DNA from 3 places in the Desulfomicrobium apsheronum genome. Region 3 is predicted to be linked to each of the others. Evidence: riboswitches for the same ligand, from Rfam matches in the RefSeq annotation. Region 3 holds a riboswitch; each other region holds the start of a gene.
What was found. Region 3 has a riboswitch for thiamine pyrophosphate ahead of thiS (sulfur carrier protein ThiS). Riboswitches for the same ligand answer to the same signal wherever they lie in the genome.
Positions count from the first base shown of each region.

Region 1: another riboswitch for thiamine pyrophosphate. It lies ahead of thiC (phosphomethylpyrimidine synthase ThiC); the one in region 3 lies ahead of thiS (sulfur carrier protein ThiS).
Region 2: another riboswitch for thiamine pyrophosphate. It lies ahead of thiM (hydroxyethylthiazole kinase); the one in region 3 lies ahead of thiS (sulfur carrier protein ThiS).

Region 1 covers NZ_FORX01000005.1:192,052-197,266, reverse strand. Annotated here, with positions in the region: gene BMZ40_RS07595 (PA2779 family protein) at 149-547, shown strand; gene BMZ40_RS07590 (cysteine peptidase family C39 domain-containing protein) at 534-1,085, shown strand; gene BMZ40_RS07585 (tetratricopeptide repeat protein) at 1,089-1,649, shown strand; TPP riboswitch at 1,695-1,788, shown strand; gene thiC (phosphomethylpyrimidine synthase ThiC) at 1,852-3,141, shown strand; gene BMZ40_RS07575 (cation-translocating P-type ATPase) at 3,367-5,215, shown strand, end outside.
Region 2 covers NZ_FORX01000008.1:72,227-77,441, reverse strand. Annotated here, with positions in the region: gene BMZ40_RS09600 (ABC transporter ATP-binding protein) at 1-128, opposite strand, end outside; gene thiD (bifunctional hydroxymethylpyrimidine kinase/phosphomethylpyrimidine kinase) at 131-946, opposite strand; gene thiE (thiamine phosphate synthase) at 943-1,578, opposite strand; gene thiM (hydroxyethylthiazole kinase) at 1,571-2,386, opposite strand; TPP riboswitch at 2,456-2,546, opposite strand; gene siaD (biofilm regulation diguanylate cyclase SiaD) at 2,583-3,377, opposite strand; gene siaC (biofilm regulation phosphoprotein SiaC) at 3,374-3,751, opposite strand; gene siaB (biofilm regulation protein kinase SiaB) at 3,780-4,316, opposite strand; gene siaA (biofilm regulation protein phosphatase SiaA) at 4,313-5,215, opposite strand, start outside.
Region 3 covers NZ_FORX01000022.1:61,654-66,868, forward strand. Annotated here, with positions in the region: gene BMZ40_RS16875 (hydantoinase/oxoprolinase family protein) at 1-1,342, shown strand, start outside; gene BMZ40_RS16880 (histone deacetylase family protein) at 1,354-2,661, shown strand; TPP riboswitch at 3,199-3,300, shown strand; gene thiS (sulfur carrier protein ThiS) at 3,385-3,585, shown strand; gene BMZ40_RS16890 (thiazole synthase) at 3,645-4,436, shown strand; gene thiH (2-iminoacetate synthase ThiH) at 4,433-5,215, shown strand, end outside.

The DNA of each region.
Region 1 (5,215 bases), on a different contig from region 3:
ACTGTAGGAAAGGGTTACTTTCCTTCCTGCGTGCTTGGTCCGACAGGTGTCGAATCTGTGTCTGGGCATGCTTGGGTATGCTTGGGCATGCTTGGGCATGCCGGTAGGTCGCGGAGCTTGTGAACATCATTTCATGGAGGCTTGAAGCATGAATCGACAAAAATGGTTTTTCAACACGCGCGTGTGCTGGCCGATTCTGGTCGCTTATCTCTTTATCGCGTTCGTTCCTTCCAACGCCGAGGCCTTTCTGGCGCAAAGCCGCCTGTCTTCTGGCGAGATCGTGTCCGAGCGCGGCGCCGACATCGCTTCCATCCAGAGCGCACTGGAGAACAAGGTCGTGACCCAGCGGCTGGCGGACTACGGCCTGACTCCGGAAGAGGTGGATGCGAAGCTCGGTTCGCTCTCCAACGAGCAGCTGCACCAGCTGGCCGGTCTCTCCGGCGACGTGGGCGGTGGCGTTCTCGGGGCGGTCATCGCGGTCCTGCTGGTCATTTTGCTGGTCGTGCTCATCCTGCACATAAGCGACAAGCGCATTGTCATCAGCTAGGGCGCTTTGCCCGCTGGTCCTGATCCTGGTGTTCTCCTGTGCGGGGTGCTTGCAGCGTCCCGCCTTTCAGCCGGTTCAGGAATCTTTTCCCCGCGCGGTGCGGCTTCAGGTGCCGTTCGTTCCCCAGACCCAGGTCAATGACTGCGGACCGGCGGCCCTGGCCTCGGTGCTGGCTTTTCACGGCAGGCACGTTGCCCTGGATGAAGTGACGCGCCGCGTCTTCACCCCGGGCCTTGAGCGCTCGCTGCTTCCCGACATGGAGAACCATGCCCGTTCGCTGGGTTTCACGACCCGATCCGGGCGCGGCGACCTGGACATGGTCCGCGCCATGATCGACTCTGGAGGGCCGGTCATCCTCATGCTCGACATGGGCACGAAGATGTTCAGCCAGGGGCATTACGTGGTCGTCTATGGATACGATCACGATCCCGGCGGGCTGCTCATGCACGTGGGAACCAGCGGGGACATGTTTCTGCCCAATCGCGACCTGCTCGACCGCTGGGAACGCATGAACCGACTATATCTGTTTCTGGAGTGAACCGTGCGCCTTGCCTGCTGTCTTGTCTTTTGCATTGCCTTTGCCCTGGCCGGCTGCGCCACGCCACGGATAGTCGTGCTCTCCGATCCGCTGGATGCCAGGGAACACAATGATCTCGGAGCCTCCTACGAGACTTCCGGGGAACTTGATCTGGCCCTCATGGCCTACGAAACCGCCGCCGCCAAGGACCGCTCCTGGGATCAGCCGCTCATCAATCTGGGCAACGTGCATGCGGCCCTGGGTGACTGGGCGCAGGCCGCGGCCAGTTACCGACAGGCCCTGAAACGAAATCCTGAAAATCCCGAGGCCATGAACAATCTGGCCTTTGCCCAGACAAATCTGGGGCAGGAGCGGGACGCTCTGAAATGGTCCGCCCAGGCTCTAAAGATCGAGCCCGGTAACGTGCTTTTCAAGAGCACCCGGGCGCTGGTCCTGTCTCGAACTGGCGAGAAAGCCGAGGCATTGAGACTTTTGGACGAGGCCCTGCGGGATTTGCCGGGCGAGAACCCGCTACGCGAAGAAATAATCGCCCTGCGCGACCAGATAGCAGGGGCCGCACCTTGAAAGATCCCGCCGTTGACCTTGGGTTTGGAACCGACTAAGCATCACGACAGAAGTTGGGGGTGGCTCGCATGAGCCTGAGATTATACCCTTTGAACCTGATCTGGATAATTCCAGCGTAGGAAAACGAAAAAACATGGTGACGCTCGTGCGGCCGTTTTCCTTTGCTGGAAAGCGGCTTTTTTCATTTTCAACCGAGGTCAACATGACACAGTCGATTTTTGCCCGAGAGGGAACGATTACCCCTGAAATGCGGGTAGTGGCGGAGAAGGAGAATCTGGATCCTGAAATCATTCGTGATGGCGTGGCACAGGGGCGGATCGTCATCCCAAAGAACGTGGGGCGGAATTTTTCCGTCGAGGGAATCGGCGCGGGCCTGAAAACCAAGGTCAACGCCAACATCGGGACATCCGGAGTGCAGGGTGCGCTGGACATTGAATTGAGCAAACTCGATGTGGCGGTCAGGGCCGGAGCGCACAGCGTCATGGACCTGTCCACGGGCCGCGATCTGATGACCACCCGGCGCGCGATCCTTCATCATTCGCCGGTCATGGTCGGGGCCGTTCCCCTGTATGCGGTGGCCGCCGATCTGGTCGATGCCGGACAATCAATAGAAGCCATGACCGCGTCCTTGCTGCTCGAATCCATCGAGGCGCAGTGCGCGGAAGGGCTTGATTACATCACCGTGCACTGCGGAGTGACCCGCGAGGCCGTGGCAAGGACGCATGCGCAGGACCGGGTGGCCGGGATCGTCAGCCGTGGCGGGGCGCTCCTGGCGGCCTGGATGGAACGCAACAACCGTGAAAATCCGTTGCTGGAGGAATTCGACAGGCTCCTCGACATCGCGTTTCGCTTCGATGTCACTCTGAGCCTGGGTGATGGGCTGCGCCCCGGGGCGGTCAGCGACGCCACGGACTCCGCGCAGATCCAGGAGCTGCTGGTCATCGGGGAGCTGGGCAGACGGGCCAGGGCCAGAGGTGTTCAGGTCATGATCGAGGGGCCGGGACACATGCCCCTGAATCAGATCGCGGGCAACGTCATGTTGCAAAAGCGCATCTGCGACGGCGCGCCCTTTTATGTGCTGGGACCTTTGACCACGGACATCGCGCCCGGATACGACCACATCACCGCCGCCATCGGAGGCGCTGTAGCGGCGGCGGCCGGTGCGGATTTTCTGTGCTATGTGACTCCCGCCGAGCATCTTTGCCTGCCTGACATGGACGATGTGCATCAGGGCGTGATCAGTACGCTCATCGCGGCGCATTCCGGTGATATCGCCAAGGGTGTCCCAGGCGCCATGGACCGGGACCGCGCTTTGTCCGTTTGCCGCAAGGAACTGGACTGGGATGGCATGTTCGCGGCGGCCCTGGACCAGGATCTGCCCAGGCGCCGCTGGGAGGAAAATCGCGCCAGCGAAGGCAAGACCTGCACCATGTGCGGCAAGCTCTGCGCCATGGATGCCCACAATTCCCTGCGTCGGGGATGTTCTTCCTGAATGACGGATCGCAAGATCGGGCCTGTCGCCGTGCTTTGACGAGGCGGCAGGCACGGAAATTCGCGATGCGCCCCGTTCTCCCCAAGGGAAGCCAAGAATCGGGGCGCATTGCCTTGAAAGTTCTCCGGCGTTATCGTGAAGGCGATTTCACACATAGCGCTCTTGCAACCGATTCATCCTCGGCAGACGTGCGGCGGCCGAAGATGTTCCGACAGGAAAGAGAACATGACCGAATTTTCAGGCAACGAACACAGAACCTGGCACGTGCTTCCTGTCTCGGAAGTCCTGGCGGCCCTGGGTTCAAGGGCCGGGGGCCTTGCGGCCGCCCAGGCGCGCCATCGTCTTGGCGCCTGCGGGCCCAACGAGATAAGTGCCTCCGAGGGAGTCAGCCTGTGGCGTCTGCTTCTGGCCCAGTTCAGGAGCCTCATCGTCTGGATTCTCGTGGTTGCCGCCATTGTCTCCGGGATCCTCGGGGAGGCTGTGGACGCGTTCGCCATCCTGGCCATTGTCGTGCTCAACGCGGCCATGGGCTTCTATCAGGAGTATAACGCCGAAAAGTCCATCGCGGCCCTGCGCAGGATGGCCGCGCCCCAGGCCAAGGTGCTGCGCGACGGGCGCGTGACCGCCGTCGCGGCGTCCGAAGTCGTTCCCGGCGATGTGCTCGCCCTGGAAGCCGGCGACCTGGTGGCCGCCGACGCCCGCCTTCTTGCATCAACGGCTTTTTCGTGCGTTGAATCGGCTCTGACCGGGGAGTCCGAGGCTGTGGACAAGGACGCCGGGGCGGCCTGCGCATGCGAGACGCCGCTGGCGGACCGTTTGAACATGGTTTTCATGGGCACGAGCGTGGCCACGGGCACTGCCAGGGCCGTGGTCACGGCCACGGGCATGGGCACGGAACTGGGCCGCATCGCGCAGCTCATCGAGACGGGCGAAGAGGACACGCCGCTGCAGAAGAAGCTCGACGCCTTCGGCCGCGTGCTCATTTGGGCGACCTTGGGCATCGTGGCGCTCTTGTTCCTGCTGGGATACCTGCGCGGCAGCGCGCCTTTCGAGCTTTTTCTGGGCGCCGTCAGCCTGGCCGTCGCGGCCGTGCCCGAGGGCCTGCCCGCCGTGGTCACGGTGGCCCTGGCCCTTGGAGTCTCGCGCATGGCCCGCCGCCGCGCCCTGGTGCGCAGCCCGCCCGCCGTCGAGACTCTGGGTTCGACCACGGTCATCTGCACGGACAAGACCGGCACCCTGACGGCCGGGGAGATGACCGTGCGCGCTTTGTATGTCGCCGGACAGGCTTTCGAGGTCACGGGGGAGGGCTACGCGCCGGATGGCGAGGTGCTGGCGGGCGGGGGCGCCCCGGATGTGCGGCAGCGGGAAGTTTTGCTGGAACTCGCTTCGGTCCTGCTGGGCTGCAACAATGCCCGCCTGGCCGAGAAGGATGGGATGTGGAGCGCGGTGGGCGACCCCACCGAAGCCGCCATGCTGGCGGCCGGGGCCAAGGCCGGCGGCGATCCGGACGGTTTTGACGCCGCCATGCCGCGCGTGCATGAGATCCCTTTCGACTCCGACCGCAAGCTGAGCACCGTTGTCCGCCGCATGCCGGACGGAACCGCCCGCGCCCTGGTCAACGGCGCCCCCGATGTGCTCCTGGAACGCTGCACGCGCATCCTCGCCCCCGAGGGCGTGCGTCCCATGACCGACGGGGACCGCCGCAACATCGCCGCACAAAACGCAGCCATGGCCAGCCAGGCCCTGCGTGTCCTGGGCTCCGCCCGGCGCGACCTGGATGACGCCGTCCTCTCGGCCGCCCTCGCCCGGGAGTGCTCCGGCCCCGCTTCCCATCCATCGGATCCTTCACCCCATGCGCCCAACGCCATCGAGCAGGGCCTGACCTTCATCGGCCTCTGCGGCATGTACGACCCGCCGCGCCCGGAAGCCGGGGAAGCCGTCGCCAGATGCCGGGCCGCAGGTATCCGCGTGGTCATGATCACCGGCGACCATCCGCACACGGCGGCCGCCATCGCCCGTGAACTGGGCATCTCTGCCGAAGGGCAGGCGGTGTCCGGGGCAGAGCTGAATGCCA
Region 2 (5,215 bases), on a different contig from region 3:
ATGCAGGTCGTCCGGCCGCCCCCGAGGGTCAGATTCAGGTCCGCGAACAGCGGTCGGCCCTCGAAATCGAGGGAGATGCCTTCAAGGGCGATGCCTGGCGCGGCCTGCGCGGTGGCGGGAGCGTGCACGGCTATTTGAAGAACCGGTGGAAGTGATGCACAGGCCCGTGTCCATGGCCGATGACGTAGGCGGCTCCGGCCCGGATGGCTTCGCTGATGTATTCCTTGGCGTTGCGCACGGCCGTTTCCATGTCTTCGCCCTTGGCCAGGTTCGAGGCGATGGCCGAGGACAGGGTGCAGCCCGTGCCGTGGTTGTTGCGGGTCTGGATGCGTACGCCCGGCAGGGTCACGACGCGTTTTTCCGGCCCGATGTAGAGGATGTCGTCGCTGTCGCCCGACTCCAGATGCCCGCCCTTGACCAGCACGCTCCCCCTGCCCATGGCCGCGAGGTCCGCCAGCGCTTCCATGGCCACCGCCTGCGTGGCGATGTCCCGCCCGAGCAGCACCGAGGCTTCGGGCAGGTTGGGCGTGATGAGCGTGGCCATGGGGATGAGTTCCGACTTCAGGGCGTCGATGGCTTCGTCCTGCAACAGCTTGTCGCCGCTCTGGGCGACCATGACCGGGTCGAGCACGATGATCCCCACCCCGTGCCTGGCCAGCCCCCTGGCCACGGTGCGGATCAGTTCCGGGGAGAAGAGCATGCCGATCTTCACCGCGTCGGCCCCGATGTCGCAAAGCACCGCGTCCATCTGCGCGGCCACGAATTCGACGGGCACGGCGTGGATGCCGGTCACGCCCAGGGTGTTCTGGGCGGTCAGGGCGGTGATGACGCTGGCCCCATAGCAGCCGTGGGCCGCGATGGTCTTGAGGTCGGCCTGGATTCCGGCCCCGCCCCCGCTGTCGGATCCGGCGATGGTCAGTACGCGGTGATATTTGCGCTGGTTCATGAAAGCTCCTTGGCTGCGCGGATGATGGTTCTGAGTCGAGAGGCAGCCTCTTTTGGATCAGGGGCGGAGACGATGGCCGAGACCACGGCGATGCCGTCGCATCCGGCGCGGATGACTTCGGCCGCGTTGTCCGGGCCGATGCCGCCGATGCCGACCAGGGGCAGGGACACGGCCGCGCGGATGGCGGCCACGCCGTCAAGGCCCAGCGCCGGGGCTGTGTCGGTTTTGGTCGGGGTGGCAAAGACGGGGCTTATGCCCACATAGTCCGCGCCTTCGGCCTGGGCGCGGATCGCGTCCGCCACGCACTCGGCCGAGATGCCGATGAGCATGTCCGGACCCGTCAAGCGACGGGCGTCGGCGATGAGCATGTCGGTTTGGCCCAGGTGCACGCCGTCGGCGCTTACGGCCAGGGCCACGTCGATGCGGTCGTTGATGATGAGCGGGACGCCGGTTCCGACCAGCAATTCACGCACGGCCCGAGCTTCGGCCACGAATTCGCGGGTCGCGCAGCGTTTTTCCCGCAGCTGCACGCAGGTCACTCCCCCGGCCACGGCGGCGCGGACGATGTCCAAAGTGGAGCGGCCAAGAGACAGCTCTCGGTCCGTGACCAGGTACAGGGACAGATCAGGCATGGTGTTCCTCGCGGATGCGGCATTCCCTGGCCAGGTCCTCGGGTGTGAGATTGAAGAGGGCGTCCAGAAGATGGATCTGAAAGGAGCCGGGGCCGGCGGCCAGCGCTCCCGCCCTCTCTCCGGCCACCCCCAAAAAGGCCAGGGCCGAGGCGGCGGCGGAGACGGGATCGGGGTCCACCGCGTGGAAGGCGCCGACCAGGGCCGTGGCCGAGCAGCCCGTGCCCGTGACGCAGGGCATGAGCGAGTGCCCGCCTTCGATGACCAGCGTGCGTCGTCCGTCGGTGACCAGATCGGTGGGTCCGGTGATGGCCAGGGTGGTGCCCAGTTCGCGGGCCAGGGCTCCGGCGGCCTTGGCCGCGTCCTCGATGGAGTCAGTGGAGTCCACGCCCTTGGTGGCCGCGTTCTGTCCGGCCAGGGACAGAATCTCGGAGGCGTTGCCACGCACCACGCTGACCTTTGTCCAGGCCAGGATGGATTTTGCGGTCTCGGTGCGCAGGGTCGTCGCCCCGGAGCCCACCGGATCGAGGATGATGGGCTTGCCGAGCGCCGTGGCCCTGCGTCCGGCCTTGAGCATGGCCGCCACCCAGACATCGGTCAGCGTGCCTATGTTCAGCACCAGCGCCCCAGCGTAGGCAACCATCTCTTCGACTTCATTTTCGGCATGGGCCATGACCGGAGACGCGCCGCAGGCCAGAAGGGCGTTGGCGGTGTAGTTCATGACCACGAAATTGGTGATGTTGTGAATAAGCGGTTTGGTCTGTCTGAGGGCGCGCAGGTTGTCTGCGGCCTTGCGGGCAAAATCGGACACGGTGCACCTCGCACTGCTGTTGATATTTGGGTCAGCAGGGGCGAGGAATGGGGGGATTGGCCTGTCAGGGCCTCAAGTCTTGCAATTCCCTTCGCTGGCATGATCCAGATCAGGTTCAACGGGTATCATCTCAGGCTCCTCGCCACCCCTGCAAAAACTGATTTCTGGCTAGGACAAGCGGGATTGGCTGTCAAGCTCACTCCCCGACGGCACAGTTTCGCCCGGCGTCCTTGGCCTTGTAGAGGGCCTGGTCCGCGCGCAGCAGGGTCGTGTCCACGGGTTCTCCGGGCCTGTGAATCGTGAAGCCGATGCTGACCGTGGGGGCGGGAATTTCGTCGCGGATTCTTTGAGCCCCGATCACGGACTGGCGCAGCCGTTCCGCCACGACCGGAGCGCTGGTTGCGTCGCAGGCCGGGAAGAGGAACAGAAATTCCTCTCCGCCCCAGCGCGCGCACAGGTCGTATTCACGCAGCGAAAGTTCCAGGGCCCGGGCCACGGCCTGGAGCAACTGGTCTCCGGCGGCGTGTCCGAAGTTGTCGTTCACTTCCTTGAAATGGTCGATGTCCGCGATCATGACCGCGAATCCGCCGTCGGGCTTCCGCGTTGCCCGGGAAGCGGCTTCCTCCAGACGCATGGTCATGTAGCGGCGGTTGGGCAGGCCTGTCAGGGAATCGTAGTTGGAGGCGTGCTCCAGGCGTTCCTTGAGCTGATGCAGCATGGTCTGGTACTGGTCGCTGATGCGCACGATTTTTTCCAGCTGCCGGACTTTCTTTTCGTAATTGGCCAGATAGCCTTGGCTGCGTTCGCGTTCGGCGGCCTGAAAACGGTCCGCGATGTGGGTCAGCCGGTCCAGCAGGCGCTGTTGGTCGAGGTAACGCTCAAAGAGCGTTTCAAGCGCCTTCTTCCACCCCTCCGGAGGCGCGTCAGCGGCGAGAATGGCCTCGATGCGCGGCTCAAGGCTGTCTTCGGGCGGACACTGCGTCATGTTCATGACCTCGGGGCGATGGTGAAGGGAAAGGTGCAGTCTTCCTTGAATTCCTCGGCCAGTTCGCCGACGCGTTCGTTTTCCGGATCATAGCTCCAGGCGACGCTGACCGGTCGTCCGCCCTGGTGGGATTCCTCCAGGCGGTCGAAGATGTCCATCATGGCCCGGATGCTACTGGTGTTGAGATAGATCAGTTCCAGGTCGAAGGCCAGGGGGCGGTCGTCATTCTTCAGAAAATCATCGATCCAGTCGATGATCGGCTGAAAGAATTCAAAGGGATTCTCGGGATATGAATCTCCGGCCATGAAGACACGTCCCTGCTCGTTGTCGGCGCGGACCATCGGGGTGCTGGGTGTCTGGGCGATATCTAGATTGTTCATGCTTTTCTCGTACTTATTTTGAGTCTTTCTACAGTACGACGCGCAGGCTCAGGAAGCTTCGCGTCGCGTCGATGTCGCGCACCGTGACGGTCAGGGGCCGCGAGGCCTTGCGGGCCATGTCGATGATCCCCAGACCCGCGCTGCCGTTCAAGCCTTCGCGCGGCTGGCGCAACTGGGTCTTGAAGAGGGCCTTGAGCGCGGCGCGGTCCAGGACCGCCAGTCCGTCCACGCGATCCTTCAGGGTGGCTCCGTCCTCGCGGGTGACGACATTGCCCGCGCTGATCACGTAATGTTCATCCTCGCGGGACACGACGATGGCCGCGCTGGCCGCGCCGGTCAGTTTCGGATGCTGGTCCGCGTAACGACGGATGTTCTGGGTCATTTCTATATAAACGGAAAAAATGTCGGCCACGGCACTGGGCGCTTCCTGCTGATGGTTGAGGTAATCGCGCAGGGCGCGGCCGATCTCCTCGATCAGGGCGGCGTTGATGGGGCCGTTGAAGCAGACCATGATCTGTTGACGATCAAAAATTTCGCGCAGGTCGTAAAGGTCGGGTGTGCTCATGAAGCGGTCTCCTTGGAGGAATCAGCCGGCGTTTGGTCGAAACGAAAGGCCAGCACGGTGATGTCGTCGCGTTGCGGGTAATCTCCACGGTATTCTTGCAGGGCGGTGGTCAGGGCCTTTTCCTGGGTTTCGAGCGCAAGGCCCGAGTGGGCTTCAAGCCAGTTCACGAAGCCGCTTCGACCGAAAGGCAAGCCTCTTTGTCCCCCGGATTGGTCCAGAATTCCGTCCGTGACAAGATAAAAAACGGTGTCCGGTTCAAGGTCCAGTGTTCGGCAGGTGAAGCTTCTGGACCGGCGGTCGTTGATTCCGCCCCGGTCTCCCCGGAAATGCTCGACCTGTGCTCCCCTGGCCGTGAAGAGGTCGATGTGGGCTCCGGCGAAATGAACCTTGCGGGTTTCCCATTCAACGTAGCACAGCCCGATGTCCATGGACGTGGCCAGGCGCTCCAGGCGTTTGGTGTCCGGCATCATGGCGCGCACGGCCTTGTCCGCGCTCTCAAGCAGCGCGGCCGGGTTGTTCCAGCTCTGTTCCAGGGTAGCGCGTTCCAGGGCCGCGTGAGCGATCATGGTCATGAAGGCTCCGGGCACTCCGTGACCGGCGCAGTCGATGACCCCGAACAGACAGCCCTCGGCCCGTTCCCGGTACAGATAGAAATCGCCGCCGACAACGTCGCGCGGATGCCAGACCACGAAATACTGTCCGCGCAGGTGCTCGCAGAGTTGTCGGTCCGGAAGGATGACCCGCTGGATGAGGCTCGCGTAGCGGATGCTCTCCGTCAGCTGGCGATGCGTGTCCGTCAGCCGTGCATGGGTTGTCTCCAGCTGGGCCGTGCGTTCGGCCACGCGCTGTTCAAGCTCCCGGGTGTGCGCCTGGACCTGGGATGCCATGCTGTCGAAGGC
Region 3 (5,215 bases):
TCGCGGAGCCATCTCCGCCAAGGCCCGGGTGGACCAGATCAAACCCATGGCCGCGCGCTGTCGCGAAGAGGGCATCCGCGTCTACGGAGTAGTGGGCAAGTTCTGCACGCGCAATCCCGAACAGGAAACGGCCATTGCCGAGGCCCTCGCCCCGCAAGCCGATTTCGTGACCCAGGGACACCGCGTGTCCGAATCCCTCAATTTCGGACGGCGCATCAGCACCGTCTATTACAACTCGGCCGTCTGGCGCACCTTCAACGCCTTTGCCGACGCCCTTGAGCAGAGCCTCAAGGACCTCAGCATCCAGGCCGACATCAACATCGTGAAAGCCGACGGCGGGACCATGCCCCTGAAGCTGGCCCGGGAGATTCCGGTGCAGTCCATCTTCTCCGGGCCTGCCGCCTCAGTCATGGGCATCCTCAGCACCTCTCCGGTGCAGGAGGACGCGCTGATCCTCGACATCGGCGGCACGACCACGGACATGGCCGTGCTCCTGGACGGCGTCCCGCTCCTTGAGCGCGACGGCATCTCCATCGGCGAACACCCCACCCTGGTGCGGGCGCTCAAGGTCGAATCCATCGGCATCGGCGGCGACTCGTTCATCAGCTCCCGCGACGGCCAGTTGCGGGTCGGACCGGATCGCCACGGCCCGTGCATGGCTGCCGGCGGGCCCGCCCCGGCGCTCATGGACGCCATGAACGTCCTCGGGCACGCCTCTTTCGGCGACCGGGAGCGCTCGGCCAAAGGCATCAAGGAAGTGGCCATGACCCAGGGCCTGTCCGCCCGCGAATGCGCCGAACAGGCCGTCAGTCTGGCCATGGACATCCTCAAGAAAAAGGTTGCGGCTTTCCTGGCGGCCATCAATGCCCGCCCGGTCTACACCATCCAGGAAATCCTGGAAGACCGGATCGTGCGCCCCAAGAGCATCCTGCTCATCGGCGGTCCGGCCGTGGCCATGGTCCCGCTCCTGGAAGAAGCCTTCGGCCTGCCCGTGGTGGCCCCGCAGCACGCGGAAGTGGCCAACGCCATCGGCGCATGCCTGACCCGGCCGACCCAGTCCCTGGTCCTGACCGTGGACACCTCGCGCGGCAGTTTCACCGTGCCGGGCCTTGGTATCCACAAGACCGTCAAGCGCACCTACACCCTTGAAGAGGCCGTGCACGACGCCACCACCATGCTGCGGGCCGAACTGGACCGTCAGGGCATTCCCGCCGAGGAAGGCGACATCCAGGTCATCCAGGCCGATGCCTTCAACATGGTCGAGGGGCACTACACCATCGGCCGCAACATCCGTGTCCGCTGTCAGATGCGACCCGGCGTCACCACCATCCTGGCATCCTGAACGGAGGGACCATGCTCACCGCACAATCAAGCCTCGGCATCATTTTCTTCCCGGCCTTCGACTGGGCCATCTCCCCCACCCATCCCGAGCGGGAGGAGCGACTGCTCTACACCCAGGACCAGTTCCGGGAAGAGGGCATCTTCGACATCGAGGGCATCCGCGAATATCGCCCCCTGGTGGCCGAGGAAAAAGACATCATGCGCGCCCATTTCTGCTTTCCCAGCGTGAAGTCCGTGTGCACGGATTCGCATTTCATATCGGCCGGAGGAGTGATCCGCGCGGCCCAACTGGTCATGCAAAAGGAACGGCAACGCGCCTTCGCGGTGGTCCGGCCTCCCGGGCACCATGCCATGCGCACGGTTCACGGCAGCCGCGGCTTCTGCAACATCAACATCGAAGCGGTCATGATCGAATGGATCCGCGAGAACTACGGCAACCTGCGCGTGGCCATCATCGACACGGACTGCCACCACGGCGACGGCACCCAGGACATCTACTGGCATGACCCGGACGTGCTCTTCATCTCGCTGCATCAGGACGGCCGCACCATCTACCCCGGCACGGGCTTCCCCTCGGAGTCCGGCGGCCCCAAGGCCCTGGGCCGAACCATCAACGTGCCCATGCCCCCGCGCACCTCGGATGAAGGCTATCTCATGACCGTGGAGAGGATCGTCATGCCCATCCTCGATCACTTCAAACCCGACCTGATCATCAACTCCGCCGGGCAGGACAACCATTTCTCCGACCCCATCACCAACATGAACTTCACGGCCCAAGGCTACGCCAAGCTCACCCAGATGCTCAAACCCGACATCGCGGTGCTCGAAGGCGGATACGCCATCAAGGGCGCGCTGCCCTACGTCAACCTGGGCATCAGCCTGGCGCTGGCCGGAGTGGATTTCTCCGCCGTGCAGGAACCCGATCTGGACCGGGAGAAGATTCGCGAACAAAAATCCACCATCGACTATCTCGAAGCCCTGTGCGACCAGCTGCCGGAAGTCTACTTCAACCCCAGACCCTCTGAAGCCGTACGCGAGAACGGATATTTCACGCGTCGCCGCTCCATCTACTACGACACGGACGACATCACCGAGACCCAGGTCGAGCGTCTCAAGGACTGTCCGCACTGCCCGGGACTTCTCATCGTCGAGAGCGAAACCGCGAAGACGCCCAAATCCCTGGGGCTGCACGTACCGGTGCAGGGCTGCGACATGTGCAGCCAGGAAGCCGAGGAGCGTTTCGCCAAATCCCGCCAGGCAGGATACGCCCACGCCCAGCTCTCCGACCGCGTGACCAAAAGATACGAATACGCCAAATAAAAGGCGCCGGGCAGAGGGCTCCCCTCTGCCCGCCCCCCTTCCAAACGACGCTGATCATGCCCTGAGCCCATCCCCCTGCCTTCTGATTTCATTTACTTTCGACCATTCAACATCAGGATGGATTCCCGCCTTCGCGGGAATGACTACTTTTTGCTGCGATAGATTGAATTCTGGATGGCGACATCAATAACGCTCATTGACGCATCAACTCAACTCTACGAAATTAAAGAAGAAGTCATTGCCTTCACAACGCAACGACGGAGCCTCAAACGTCCGGCAGCGTTGCGGGGTGTTTCGGGCAAGGGTCGGCGACTGTCTGACCGATCCAGGCATCGTTTGTTCAGCCGTCGCGTGTCGTCCAGAGCGCGAGCCGCTGTTCAGAGGGGCGACGGCTGAACTCTACGAGGCCGAAGAGGGAGTTTCGGCGGCCCTTGCCCGAAACGCCCCGCAACGCTCACTCGGTGTCCGACATAGTCATCATCGCAAACCACCTCATCCTCACCTTTACAACCCCACCCGATCCACATAAAGCTACCAACCACAAGCTGGGGGAGCCCGATGGGCTGAGAGGGGACACGTTCCCGACCCTTACGACCTGACGCAGATTATGCTGCCGTAGGGAAGCTGGTTCCGGAAAACACCCATTCATCGAACCGCGCCCCATCCGGCGCGGTTTTCTTTTTTGCGCTCCGCCCGGCCTGCAACAAAAACGCGGAGGCACCCATGCACATCACCGTCAACGGACGCACCCAGGACATGGAATCCGGCCAGACACTGCAAGGCCTGATCCTGTCCATGAACCTCGATCCATCCGTGGTCGTGGCCGAACTGAACCAGAGCATCGTGCCCGGCGACAAATTCGCCTCCACCAGCCTTTGCGACGGCGACCGGCTGGAACTGCTGAGCTTTGTCGGCGGCGGCTGACCCTGCCCCGGCAATGACGACCAGACTCCTTTCCCACACCGCAAACAGCGAGAATCACCATGGAACATACCGACATTTTTGAAATCGGTGGCAAGCGCCTGAGCAGCCGCCTGTTCACCGGCACGGGCAAGTACGGCAACGACGCGCTCATCGCGCCTGTGTGTGAGGCCTCCGGCTCCGAGGTCATCACCGTGGCCCTGCGCCGGGTGGATCTGGACGGCAAGACGGATAACGTCATGAAGCATATCCCCTCACACATGACCCTGCTGCCCAACACCTCCGGGGCGCGCAACGCCGACGAGGCCGTACGCATCGCCCGACTGGCCCGGGCCATGGGCTGCGGGGACTGGATCAAGATCGAGGTCATTTCCGACAACCGCTACCTGCTGCCCGACGGATACGAGACCGCCAAGGCTACGGAAATCCTGGCCAGGGAAGGCTTCGTGGTCCTGCCGTACATGAACCCCGACCTCTACGTGGCCCGCTCCCTGGCCGATGCCGGGGCGGCGGCGATCATGCCGCTGGGCGCGCCCATCGGCACCAACCGGGGCCTTCGAACCGAAGAGATGATTCGCATCCTCATCGAGGAAATGGAGCTGCCCATCATCGTCGACGCGGGCATCGGCGCTCCCAGCCAGGCCTGCCGGGCCATGGAGATGGGGGCCGCGGCCTGTCTGGTCAACACGGCCATCGCCACGGCCTCGGACCCCGTGCTCATGGGCCGGGCCTTCGGGCGGGCGGTGACGGCCGGACGCGAAGCCTGGCTGGCCGGACCCGGGGCGGTCGCCACCCTGGCACAGGCTTCCTCGCCCCTGACCGGATTCCTGGACCGGACGGAAGGCGCGTCATGAGCTTTCTGTCCGAAGCCCAGCGTCTGGGCCAAACGCCCCTGCATCTCGAAAACGTGAGCGAGGATGACGTGCGCCGTGCCGTCGGCCTCCCGCGCGTCGATGCATCCGCATTCGCGGCCCTGCTCTCCCCGGCCGCAAACAAGCACTTGGAGACCATGGCCGCCCGTGCCCACGCGCTGACCCTGAGCCATTTCGGCCGCACGGTGAGCCTGTTCACCCCGCTCTACGTCTCCAACCACTGCGCCAACCACTGCCGCTATTGCGGCTTTGCGGCCCCGAACAGCATTCCGCGCAGCCAGCTCAGCCTGGACGAGGTCCGGGCCGAGGGCGAGGCCATCGCCGCCACGGGGTTAAAGCAGCTGCTCCTTCTGACCGGAGAGGCCCCGCGCAAGGCGGGCGTTGCGTATCTGGAAGCCTGTGTGCAGGTCCTGCGTCCCCTGTTTCCCTCCATCTCCGTGGAGGTCTATCCCATGGAAACGGCGGATTACGCGCGGCTGACCCGGGCGGGCGTGGACGGGCTGACGGTGTTCCAGGAAACCTATGACCCGGTCCTCTACGCCGAGCTGCACCCCGCCGGGCCCAAGCGGGACTACGCGTTTCGGCTGAACACTCCGCAGCGAGGAGCCGAGGCGGGCATGCGCGTGGTCAACATCGGGGCGCTCCTGGGCCTGACCGACTGGCGGCAGGAAATTTACGCCGTCGGCCTGCATGCGGCCTGGCTGCAAAAACGCTATCCCGGCGTGGACATCGCCGTGTCCCTGCCACGCATGCGCCCCCAT